2 regions of the Streptacidiphilus sp. MAP5-3 genome follow, and region 1 is predicted to be linked to the other one. Evidence: riboswitches for the same ligand, from Rfam matches in the RefSeq annotation. Region 1 holds a riboswitch; the other holds the start of a gene.

What was found. Region 1 has a riboswitch for guanidine ahead of ABH928_RS24155 (multidrug efflux SMR transporter). Riboswitches for the same ligand answer to the same signal wherever they lie in the genome.
Positions count from the first base shown of each region.
Region 2: it holds a riboswitch for guanidine, as region 1 does, so the genes downstream of both, ABH928_RS31950 (MBL fold metallo-hydrolase) here and ABH928_RS24155 (multidrug efflux SMR transporter) in region 1, are expected to answer to the same signal.

Region 1 is NZ_JBGCCL010000017.1:141,737-146,587, forward strand. It holds gene ABH928_RS24130 (transcriptional regulator) at 1-34, shown strand, start outside; gene ABH928_RS24135 (SDR family NAD(P)-dependent oxidoreductase) at 219-992, opposite strand; gene ABH928_RS24140 (dihydrofolate reductase family protein) at 1,009-1,683, opposite strand; gene ABH928_RS24145 (SRPBCC family protein) at 1,896-2,330, opposite strand; gene ABH928_RS24150 (hypothetical protein) at 2,452-3,228, opposite strand; gene ABH928_RS24155 (multidrug efflux SMR transporter) at 3,302-3,616, opposite strand; guanidine-III (ykkC-III) riboswitch at 3,665-3,729, opposite strand; gene ABH928_RS24160 (winged helix DNA-binding domain-containing protein) at 3,791-4,851, shown strand, end outside.
Region 2 is NZ_JBGCCL010000034.1:12,530-17,380, forward strand. It holds gene ABH928_RS31940 (hypothetical protein) at 1-274, opposite strand, end outside; gene ABH928_RS31945 (SigE family RNA polymerase sigma factor) at 271-783, opposite strand; gene ABH928_RS31950 (MBL fold metallo-hydrolase) at 1,470-2,348, opposite strand; guanidine-III (ykkC-III) riboswitch at 2,360-2,427, opposite strand; gene ABH928_RS31955 (ABC transporter substrate-binding protein) at 3,128-4,645, shown strand; partial or broken gene ABH928_RS31960 (IS630 family transposase) at 4,732-4,815, opposite strand.

The DNA of each region.
Region 1 (4,851 bases):
GCGCCGCGCGGTCCGCGAGGACGACGCGGTCTGAGCCTCTCCGGCTCCCACCGCCGTACACCTCAGCAGAAACGTTGCGGCAGGCACCTTCGCCCGGTGAGTCCACCCGGTGAAGGCGCCTGCCGCTTCTGCGTTCGAGACTGAAGTTCACACTGTCGTTCGGGCTGCCGTTCACACTGTCGATCGCGCTGTCGTCCGCGCTGGGACGGGCGTGCGCGTCAGCGTTCGGTGCGGCGGCGGCCCATGCGGTTGGAGAGGCCGCCGAGGGCGCCCAGCGGAGCCTTGCGGGAGAGGGCGACCGCGGCCTGGTAGCGGCGGGAGGGAATGCAGACGGACTTGCCGCGGACCAGGTCACGCAGGGACTGGTCCACCACGTAGTCCGCGTCGAGCCAGAGCCACCGGCCCACGCGGGACATGTCCATCTCCGCACGCTGGTGGAACTCGGTGTGGGTGAACCCCGGGCAGAGCGCCTGGAGGCGGACGCCCGTCCCGGCGAGGTCGCGGTCCGCGCCCGCGGTGAACTGGACCACCCACGACTTGCTCGCCCCGTACGTCCCGCGCGGGACGAAGGCCGCGACCGAGGCGACGTTGACGACGTAGCCCCTGCCGCGCTCGCGCATCCCGGGGACGGCGGCACGGGTCAGCCGGAGCACGGCCTCGATGTGGACCTTGAGCATGGTCAGCTCGTCCTCGATCGGGACGTCGAGGAAGCCCTTCTTGAAGCCGAAGCCCGCGTTGTTGACCAGCAGGTCGACCGGACGGTCGGCGTCGGCCAGGCGTGCCTCGACGGCGCTGATGCCCGCCTCGGTGGCCAGGTCCGCCGGGAGCACCTCGGTGGGGACACCGTGCGCCTTGGCGAGGTCTTCCGCGAGCGTGGTCAGCCGAGACTCGTCGCGGGCGACCAGGACCAGGCCGTGGCCGTCCTTGGCGAGACGTCGCGCGAAGGCCGCGCCGATTCCGGCGCTCGCGCCGGTGATGAGTGCAGTGCGCATGCGCCCACGTTACTGGTCAGTTTGCTCCGCTTGACCCACTCGTGCCCGTGCGCTCGAAGAGCAGGTGCGCGACGGAGGGCGAGCTGACGAACTCGACGCACTCGTACCCGTCCGCAGGACCACTGCCGAGGTTGTCGAAGAGCCGCTCGCCGCCCCCGAGCAGGACCGGGACCATCGCCACGTGCAGCACGTCCAACCGCCCGCTGCGCAGGCACTGCTGGAGCGTCGACGCGCCGCCGCCCACGCGGACGTCAGCGCCGTCGGCCGCCTCGAAGGCGCGGTCCAGCGCGGCGTCCAGACCGTCGGTGACGAAGTGGAAGACCGTGCCGCCCTTCATCTCCAGCGGGGGGCGCGGATGGTGCGTCAGCACGAAGACGGGGTGGTGGTAGGGCGGCTCCTCGCCCCACCAGCCGCGCCACGACTCGTCCGGCCAGGCCCCGCGCACCGGCCCGAACATGTTGCGGCCGATCACCGTCGCGCCGACGTTCTCGTCGCCGCGCAGCAGGAAGGCGTTGTCGACGCCCTCGGTGCCGCCCTTCTGACCGATCATCCGCCGCCCGTACGCGGCCTCGAAGACCCACGTGTGCAGCCGCTGGCCGCCGACGCCGAGGGGCGCGTCCTGGCTCTGGTCGGGACCGGCCATGAAGCCGTCCGCGGAGACGGAGATGTTGTGGGCCCTCAGCTGCGCCATGCGTGCCTCCAGGATGATGCGACCGGCGTGCGTCCGGTGGGATCGACGGTTCCCATCAAAGCACCGGGGTACGACAGTGCCCGGACGACGTGAGGCGTGGCGCGGAACGAAAGCGGCGAGTGGCCGCGGCCGGAGGTGCCACCGCGTCCACTCGCCGCCGCAGACTCGCAGCCGCCGGTCTGCAGCCGCTGACCCGCAGCCGCCGGTCTGCCTCAGCCGACGAGGCCGGTCAGCTTCTCCAGCGACTCGTTGAGCGCCTTGGTGGTGGCGTCCTTGATCCGGGCCGCCATCATGTTGACGGCCGCGCCCTTGAACTCGCTGTCGACAGTGACGCTGGTGCCGTTCCCGTCGGCCGCCGCGCCGAGCGCGTAGTGCTGGTGCAGGCTGATGCCCATCGGGCCCTTGCCGTCCATGGTGAGGGAGCTGCCGGCGGCAAGCTCGGTGATGGTCCAGCTGACCTCGGCGGGCATGCCCATCAGGGTCATCTTCTCGCCGTAGACGGCACCGACCACGAGTTCCGTGGGGCCGCCGTTCGGGAAGGCGACATGGATGGTGTTCCACTCGCCGAAGCGTTCGAAGTCGGTGAGCACCGCCCAGACCTTGTCCGCCGGAGCGGGAATCGTGGCACTGACGGATACCTCGGGCATGGCCGATCCTCCTCGCAGAACAGTGCAGTAGCGCAGGGCAGAGCAACGCAGAGCGACGCGGAGCGAAGCAACGCGGAAGCAGCGCACCACCGGGCACGCTGCGTGGAGCTCCCAGCGGAGGTTAGTCAGAATCTGACGAACCATCAATAACTGTGAACGTGCTGCCTTCCTGCCAGATTCGGAGGGGCGCCAGGCGGGTGAAGCCGACGCGCTCGGCGACGGCCAGATCCGCGCCGGACTCGTAGCCCACGACGGGGAGGCCCGGGCAGTGGACCGAGGCGGCGGCGAGGCAGTCGTGCCAGGCGCGGAACAGGACCGCTTCGCGGGCGGCGGCGGTGGAGGTGGTGCCGGGGGCTCCGGCCACGTCGGCGGCGACGAAGAGGTTCGAGACGCCGACCACGCCCGCGCCGAGGCTGAGCAGCGCCCCGGCCGAGAAGTCCGGCGCGGCCATGACCAGGACCGACGGGTCCTCCAGCAGCGGGGGCAGGAAGAGGTCGGCGACCTCGCCGCACCAGGCGATCTCCCACGCCGCCAGCTCCCCCGGCGTGCGCAGGCGCTGCCACGGCGAGGTCGCGGCCGGGAGTTCCGGCTCGCGGGCGATCCAGTGCGCGTCGAGCAGCGGACGGAAGCCGTGCCCGGCCAGGTCGAGGGCGGCGAAGCTGTCCTTGACCGAGACACCGGGCGTCGTGCGGTCGACGCGGGCGAGCAGTTCGTCGACGTCGAGGCGCTCGGCGAGGGTGACGGCGTCCGGGTAGTAGCGCGGAGTGCGCTCCCGGCTGGTCCAGGCGTCGAGCCGGTACTCGCCGCTCAGGCCGTGGGCGCGGCACATCGCCTGGCACCAGTCGGCGTTGTTGCGCGCGGCGGCGCGGACGAGGCTCTGCTGAACGGTCTGGTCCATCACTCGTGGATCATCAAACATGAGGGGGCCTCGGGCCAAACCATTTTGTGGGTCCGGGCGCGAGCAGCACCGGTCAGTGGGCCGCCTTCAGGCCCACCACGCCGCCGATGATCATGGCCAGGAAGACGATCCGGGCCACGGTCACCGGATCGCCGAGCGCCACCATCCCGTAGGTCGCGGTCCCGAGCGTGCCGATGGCCACCCACACCGCATAGCCGGTCCCGAGCGGGACGGAGCGCAGCGCGTGGGCGAGTCCGCACATGCTCAGCACGACCGTCACGCCGAAGACGGCGGTCGGGAGGGGGCGGGAGAAACCCTTGGACGCCTGCATCGCGACCGCCCAGACGGTCTCGAGGACGCCGGAGACGACGAGCACCAGCCAGGCCACGGCAGAACACCTCTCGCAGTAGGGGGCGGTGCGCGGTGCACCGCTCCTGCTGCGTCGTCTTGTCCTTGCCGGGTACGACGCGCTCGTCCGGAACGGAGGAATCCTCCGTCTCTTCGACGCTAGCACAGCCGCGTCCAACGGCAGCTGTCGGAGGCAAGCCCTAGGGTGCTGCCCATGGCGACTGCTGAGATCGACACGGCCGAACGGCGACGACGGATCCAGGCGCGGCAACTCGCCCGGTGGGCCACGCCGTTGGAGGCCGCGGACGCGGTCGTCGGGCTGCACGCCACGGACGCAGCGACGGTCTTCCTCTCGCTCGCGGCACGGCTGCGGGAGCCCGGCGTCGCGCTGGTCGAGCAGGCGCTCTACGACGACGTCACGCTGGTCCGGCTGTTGTCGATGCGGCGCACGCTGTTCGTCGTCCCGGTGGACGTCGCGCCCGTCGTCGACTCCTCGACCGCCCGCGACATCGCCGCCAAGGAGCGGAAGAAGCTGCTGGAGTTCCTCCGCGAGGGCGGCGGTTGGGACGCGGCATGGCTGGCGGAGGCCGAGCGGTCGACGCTGGCGGCGCTGGAGCGGCTCGGTGCCGCGACCGGGCAGCAACTGGGGGCGGCCGTGCCCGCGTTGCAGGAACGGGTGACGGTCGCGGTGGGCAAGCCGTACGAGGCGGTACAGACCGTGGCCTCGCGGGTGCTGCGGGTGCTCGCCGCCGAGAACCGGATCCGGCGCGACCGGCCGCGCGGGAGCTGGACGTCGAGCGCCTACCGCTGGGTCCCGAGCACGCCGCTGCCGCAGCTGCCCGTCGACGAGGCGCGCGCCGAACTGGTTCGCCGCTGGTTGGCCGCGTACGGGCCGGGCACCGAGGACGACCTGAAGTGGTGGACCGGCTGGACGCTCGGCGCGGTCCGCAAGGCGCTCGCCGCGGTGGGCGCGGAGCAGGTCACCCTGCCAGACGGCCCCGACGGGACCGGCCCGGGCCTGGTGCTGCCCGGCGACGCCGCATCCACCCCCGCTCCCGAGCCGCGCGCCGCGCTGCTGCCCGCGCTGGACCCGACCTCGATGGGGTGGCGCGGACGCGACTGGTACACCGATCCCGGCCATGCCGCGCAACTCTTCGACCGGACGGGCAATATCGGCCCGACCGTCTGGTGGGACGGTCGCGTCGTCGGCGGTTGGGCTCAGCAGCCGGACGGGACCGTCGTCCGGCGGCTCCTGGAGGACGTCGGCGCGGAGGC
Region 2 (4,851 bases), on a different contig from region 1:
CCGACGCCGAGGGGCGGGCCGAAGTCGAGGAAGCCTGCGACACCGCAGACGCGGCGACTACGCGTCCTGCCTGTGCGCCGCCTGAAGTAACGGCCAGCGCCACGCCCACAGCCGCGACTGCGACCGCCGCCGCGAACGCCCTGCGGACCCGCCGCCGCCTGGCTCCGCGCTCGTGGATCGCCGCGGCCGGGCCCGCCCAGTGCGGCGGGCGGTACCCCAGCGCCTCGTCCGCCAGTGCGCGGCGCACCATGTCCTCGTCCTGGTGGATCGTCACTGCTCCTCCATCGATCCCGACGCCGCGTACCCGGCCAGTGCCTGGTGGTTCCGCAGCTTCGCCAGACCTCTACTGGCCTGGCTCTTGACGTTCCCAGTGGTGCAACCCAGGACGTCGGCAACCTGCCGCTCGCTGAGGTCCTCCCAGTAGCGCAACACCACCACCGCCCGTTGCCGCGGCGGCAGTTCATCCAGCGCCCGGAGCAGCGCGGACCGCTGCTCCACCTGCGCCATGGCGGACGGCTGGGCCCGCTCGGGCACCCAGGGCATCAACAACTGCCGGGCGCGGCGCCGGCGCTGTCGACTGAAGCCGTTGTTCACCATGGCTCGGTGCAGGTAGGCGTTCGGTGCGTCCAGCCGCCTGATCCTGGCCCAGTGCGGGTAGACCTTCGCCAGCGTGACCTGCACCAGGTCCTCGGCCTCGTGATGGTCGCCCGTCAGCAGGTACGCGGTACGCGTCAGCCGCTGCCAGTGCGCCGCTACGAAGGCGTCGAAGTCGACCTCAGCCAGCCCCTCCCGCGTTTCGGCACCCCCCACGATCACCGTCACCGCCACCACGGACTGCCCTCCCCGCTCCACGGAGCCGCACCAGCGACGGCCCTCACCCTCCTTCACCACGCGGGGGCTGCAGAAGTTGCACGAGAACCGAAGACAAGCCAGAACATTCAGCACGGGTAGCCGTCGATGTCGGGCCGCTCCATGAGGATGGCAGGTGTTGACGTCTCGTCTGAGCAAGTCTTCGGCTTTGGTGAGCGGCGTTCCGTGGTGAACGGGCCCGATCCGGGCCCGGAACCTCGGAGACACCTGTGGCCCCGCCAGCTCTGAGCGCTCGGCCATGGCTGAGGCGGTCTTGGAGCGCCAGGCCCCGACGTCAGCTTCCGGCGCGAGGTCCTCGCCGGCCCGAAGGCGCCCCCGTGCAGGCGCCCGTCAGCCAGGCAGGGATCGAACTGCGGCGGTCCGGCCTGCGACACAGGGCCTGTCAGGTCGGTCAGCATAGGCGTGCAGCTGCGCCAGAAGATCAGCACGCCTGGCGCGTCCGCCCTTCCTGCGCCGGCCCGCGCCAGTGGGCAACACCGGTGCCCGACCGATGCCCGGTCTCCACAACATCCGGTGCCCACCGTCCTGAACAGTGGTCAGAAGTTCGGGGGTGCCGAGCCAGTGGCGCGTCCGGGCCGGCGGCGCGACGTGGGCCTGGTTCAGTCGTCTGGGCAGATGACGAAGAGCGGGTACGGGAGTCGGCGGGGCTCGTCGCTGACCTCGACGAGCGCGTCGCGGATCTCGTGCAGGTGCCCGGTGGTCATCTGCAGCGGGGGTTCGTGGGGCTGGTAGGTGGTGCGGACCGGATAGTCCACGCCCGCTTCGGTGGTCATCTCGATGTGGCAGCCCAGGACGTGAGTGACGGGTCTGTGTTCGCAGAACTCGATCAGGCGGTCGATGGTCCCGGCGAACGCGGACCAGTCCTGGATGTAGAGGCGGCCGGGGTAGACCGTGTCGCCGGTGAGCAGGACCCCGGTCCACGGGTCGTAGAAGGTGACCGCTGTCTTGTGGTGGCCAGGGGTAGCGAGACACTCGAGCACGCGGCCCCCCAGATCGATCCGCGCCACGGCGGTGGGGTCCTGGGCGAATCCGAAGTACTTCCAGGCCGTGGCAAGGTCTGCGTCGACCACGGTGGTGTCGGGACGGTCGGCGAACTGATTGTCACCCGCGATGTGGTCGCCGTGGGCGTGGGTGTGCAGTACCAGCAGCTGGTAGTCCGGCCGGGGGTTGCGGACGAGCCAGCCGTCGATGAGTTCGTCAACCACTCGACGCAGCGGAAAGAACTCGGTGGACGCGGTGGCTCCGGTGTCGATGAGCACGGCCCGTGTGTTGCCGAACAGCAGGAACAGGAACGGCGCTTCGTAGTGGATGGCCATGTTCTGACGCAGGATGACGGTGTGCTCGTCGTAGGCGTAGACCTGGATGTCCGGGTCGGTGTTGTGCTTGGACGACGGTGAGCCGTGGATCCAGCGGACGTCCAACTCCCGGGGCCTGCGAACCGGGCTGTCGAAATCGATGAAGGATGTCCCTGTGGCCATGACGCCTCCCGAATGCGTCGTCTTTGCAGGCCGGGTACGGCGCACGTCTCGTCCGGGGCTGGCACTTATGAGCCTCCGCCGCGAAGCTACCACGAGATCGATCGACGACTCCGCCGCCCAGCGCTGCTGCAGCGACACCGCCTGGACCGCGCGGCCGGAACTCCCCGTTCACGATGGACCTGGCGGTGGCCCTGGACCGGGCACCGGGTTCACGGGTGCCCAGGCGTGGGCCGACAGGCCTCGGCGAACCCTGGGGCCCACCGGTGGGCACTGCGGGCGACCGGTGGCTCGCCTCCTGACGTCGGCCTACCGGCGCCGCCCTCTTTCGCGGCAGAGCACTCAACGTGGCGGAGCAGGGTCCGTTCAGGGTGTGGCGGCAGGGTTCGTCGGCACACCCTCCACGTAATCCATCCAAAATCCACAGGGTATGCACATATAGCCTGGTCAGGGCGCTGTTCGGTGCGTCATTGAGGGATGCGCGGCTCCACGGTGAGTTTCCGTGTATGTACTAAACGTCATAACAAGATGGGATTTATAGGACCTAGGCGAATATATCGCTCCTGGCGGGGCGTCTCTTTGAGTGAGTGTCAGTCCAGGAGCGGTTGCGTGGCTCGTGCGACCTGCGTGGGAGGCTGCTCACTTCACGATTTTTGGAGATGCGGAACACGATGTCAGCAGCCAAGCGAATGTCAGCAGCGTTCGCCTGCACGGGTTTGATCGCCATGACCGCCGCGTGTGCTCCCTCGGGGCCTACCGGCCAGGTTGCGGGGGCGCCGCCTGTGGTCATCACGGTGGGTTCGGCGAACGCCTACACCACGCTCGACCCGGCGCAGGCCTACGACATCGGCGCGTGGACGCTCTACTCCAACATCTACCAGGGCTTGATGAGCTACCGGCCGGGCTCGGACACCCCGCAGGCGGACGCGGCCCAGTCGTGCGGCTACACCGATCACGCCGACGAGACCTACACGTGCGTTCTGCGCCCGGACATGACGTTCTCCAACGGCGACCCGCTCAACGCCGCGGCAGTCAAGTACTCGATCGACCGCGTCATGGCGATCAATGATCCGAACGGCCCGGTCGCGATCCTGGGCGCCACCATCGCGTCGGTGCAGACGCGGGGGAACGACACGGTTGTCTTCCACCTGAAGTCTCCGGACGCGACCATGCCGGCCAAGCTCAGCTCCGGCGTCGCCTCGATCATCGACCCGAAAACCCTCCCGGCTGCCAAGGAAGCCGCCCTGGACTACACCGGTGTCGTCGGCTCCGGCCGGTACAAGATCGACTCGGTCACCTTCACCGGCTCCGGGGTCGACAAGTCCCCGAGCGAGGTCAAGCTCTCCCTGAACCCGAACTACAAGGGATCCGCCGCGACTCCGCGCAACTCGGGGATCGACCTGCGGTACTACCCGGACCAGGAGGGCACCAAGAAGGCGCTGGACGACGACCAGGTCGACACCGTCATCGCGGACCTCAACGTCTCCGACGTGGTCAGCATGCAGCAGAACCAGCAGCTCGGCACCGGCCTCCAAGTGGACTCCGGCCCGGGCGGCGGCATCCACATGCTGGTGCTCAACACCGCGTCCGGCGTCTTCGCGAAGCAGCCCGTGCGGCGCGCGGTGGCCGAGCTGCTCGACCGCGGCGCGATCGCCGACAAGGCCTTCAGCCACATGGTCTCCCCCGCGTACACCATCGTCCCGAGCAGCATCGCCGACGCGACCAGCAGCTTCTCCGTCTACGGCCAGCGGCCCCTGAGCGCGGACAAGGTCCGCCAGCAGCTCAAGAGCGCCGGGGTGTCGCTCCCGGTGCCCTTCACCTTCTCGTACTACAGCAGGGGCGACCAGGCCATCGCGCAGGAAGCCGCGCTCATCAAGCAGCAACTCGAGGCCGGCGGCATCTTCAAGGTCACCCTGCACGACTACGTGACCCACCCGAAGCTCGCGGCAGCGATCCTGCAAAAGCCCGACTTCGACGCCTACTCGCTGACCTGGTACTCCGACTACCTCGACATCGACGACTACATCGCCCCGCTCGTCGGCCCGCACAACGCCGTCCAAAACGGCTACGCCGCTCCCGCCGCCCTGATCGCCGACGGCCTGGCGCACACCAACCGCGAGGACGCCAAGAGCGACTACGCACAGATCCAGCAAGACATCGCACGGGACGTTCCCGTGGTGCCGCTCTGGCAAAGCAGCCAGTACGCGGCCACCCAGGAAAACGTCGACGGCGTGCCACTCACACTGGACAGCTCCGGCATCCAGCGCTGGTGGCTGATCGGCAAAAGCTCCACCTCCTGACACCCACCACCCGCACCGGATGCGACACAGGGACCGGAGGCTACCGAGAACACCCCTGACGCGCTGCGCGGCACGCTCAGTCCCACGTCGGCCAGGCCGGCCTTCGCCCAGCAGGACCCGCCGGTAGGACGGACGCCCAGCGGGCCGAACTCGTCCATGGCGAAGACCCGCCCGATCGCCGACCAGACCGAGTCGCACCGCCGGTT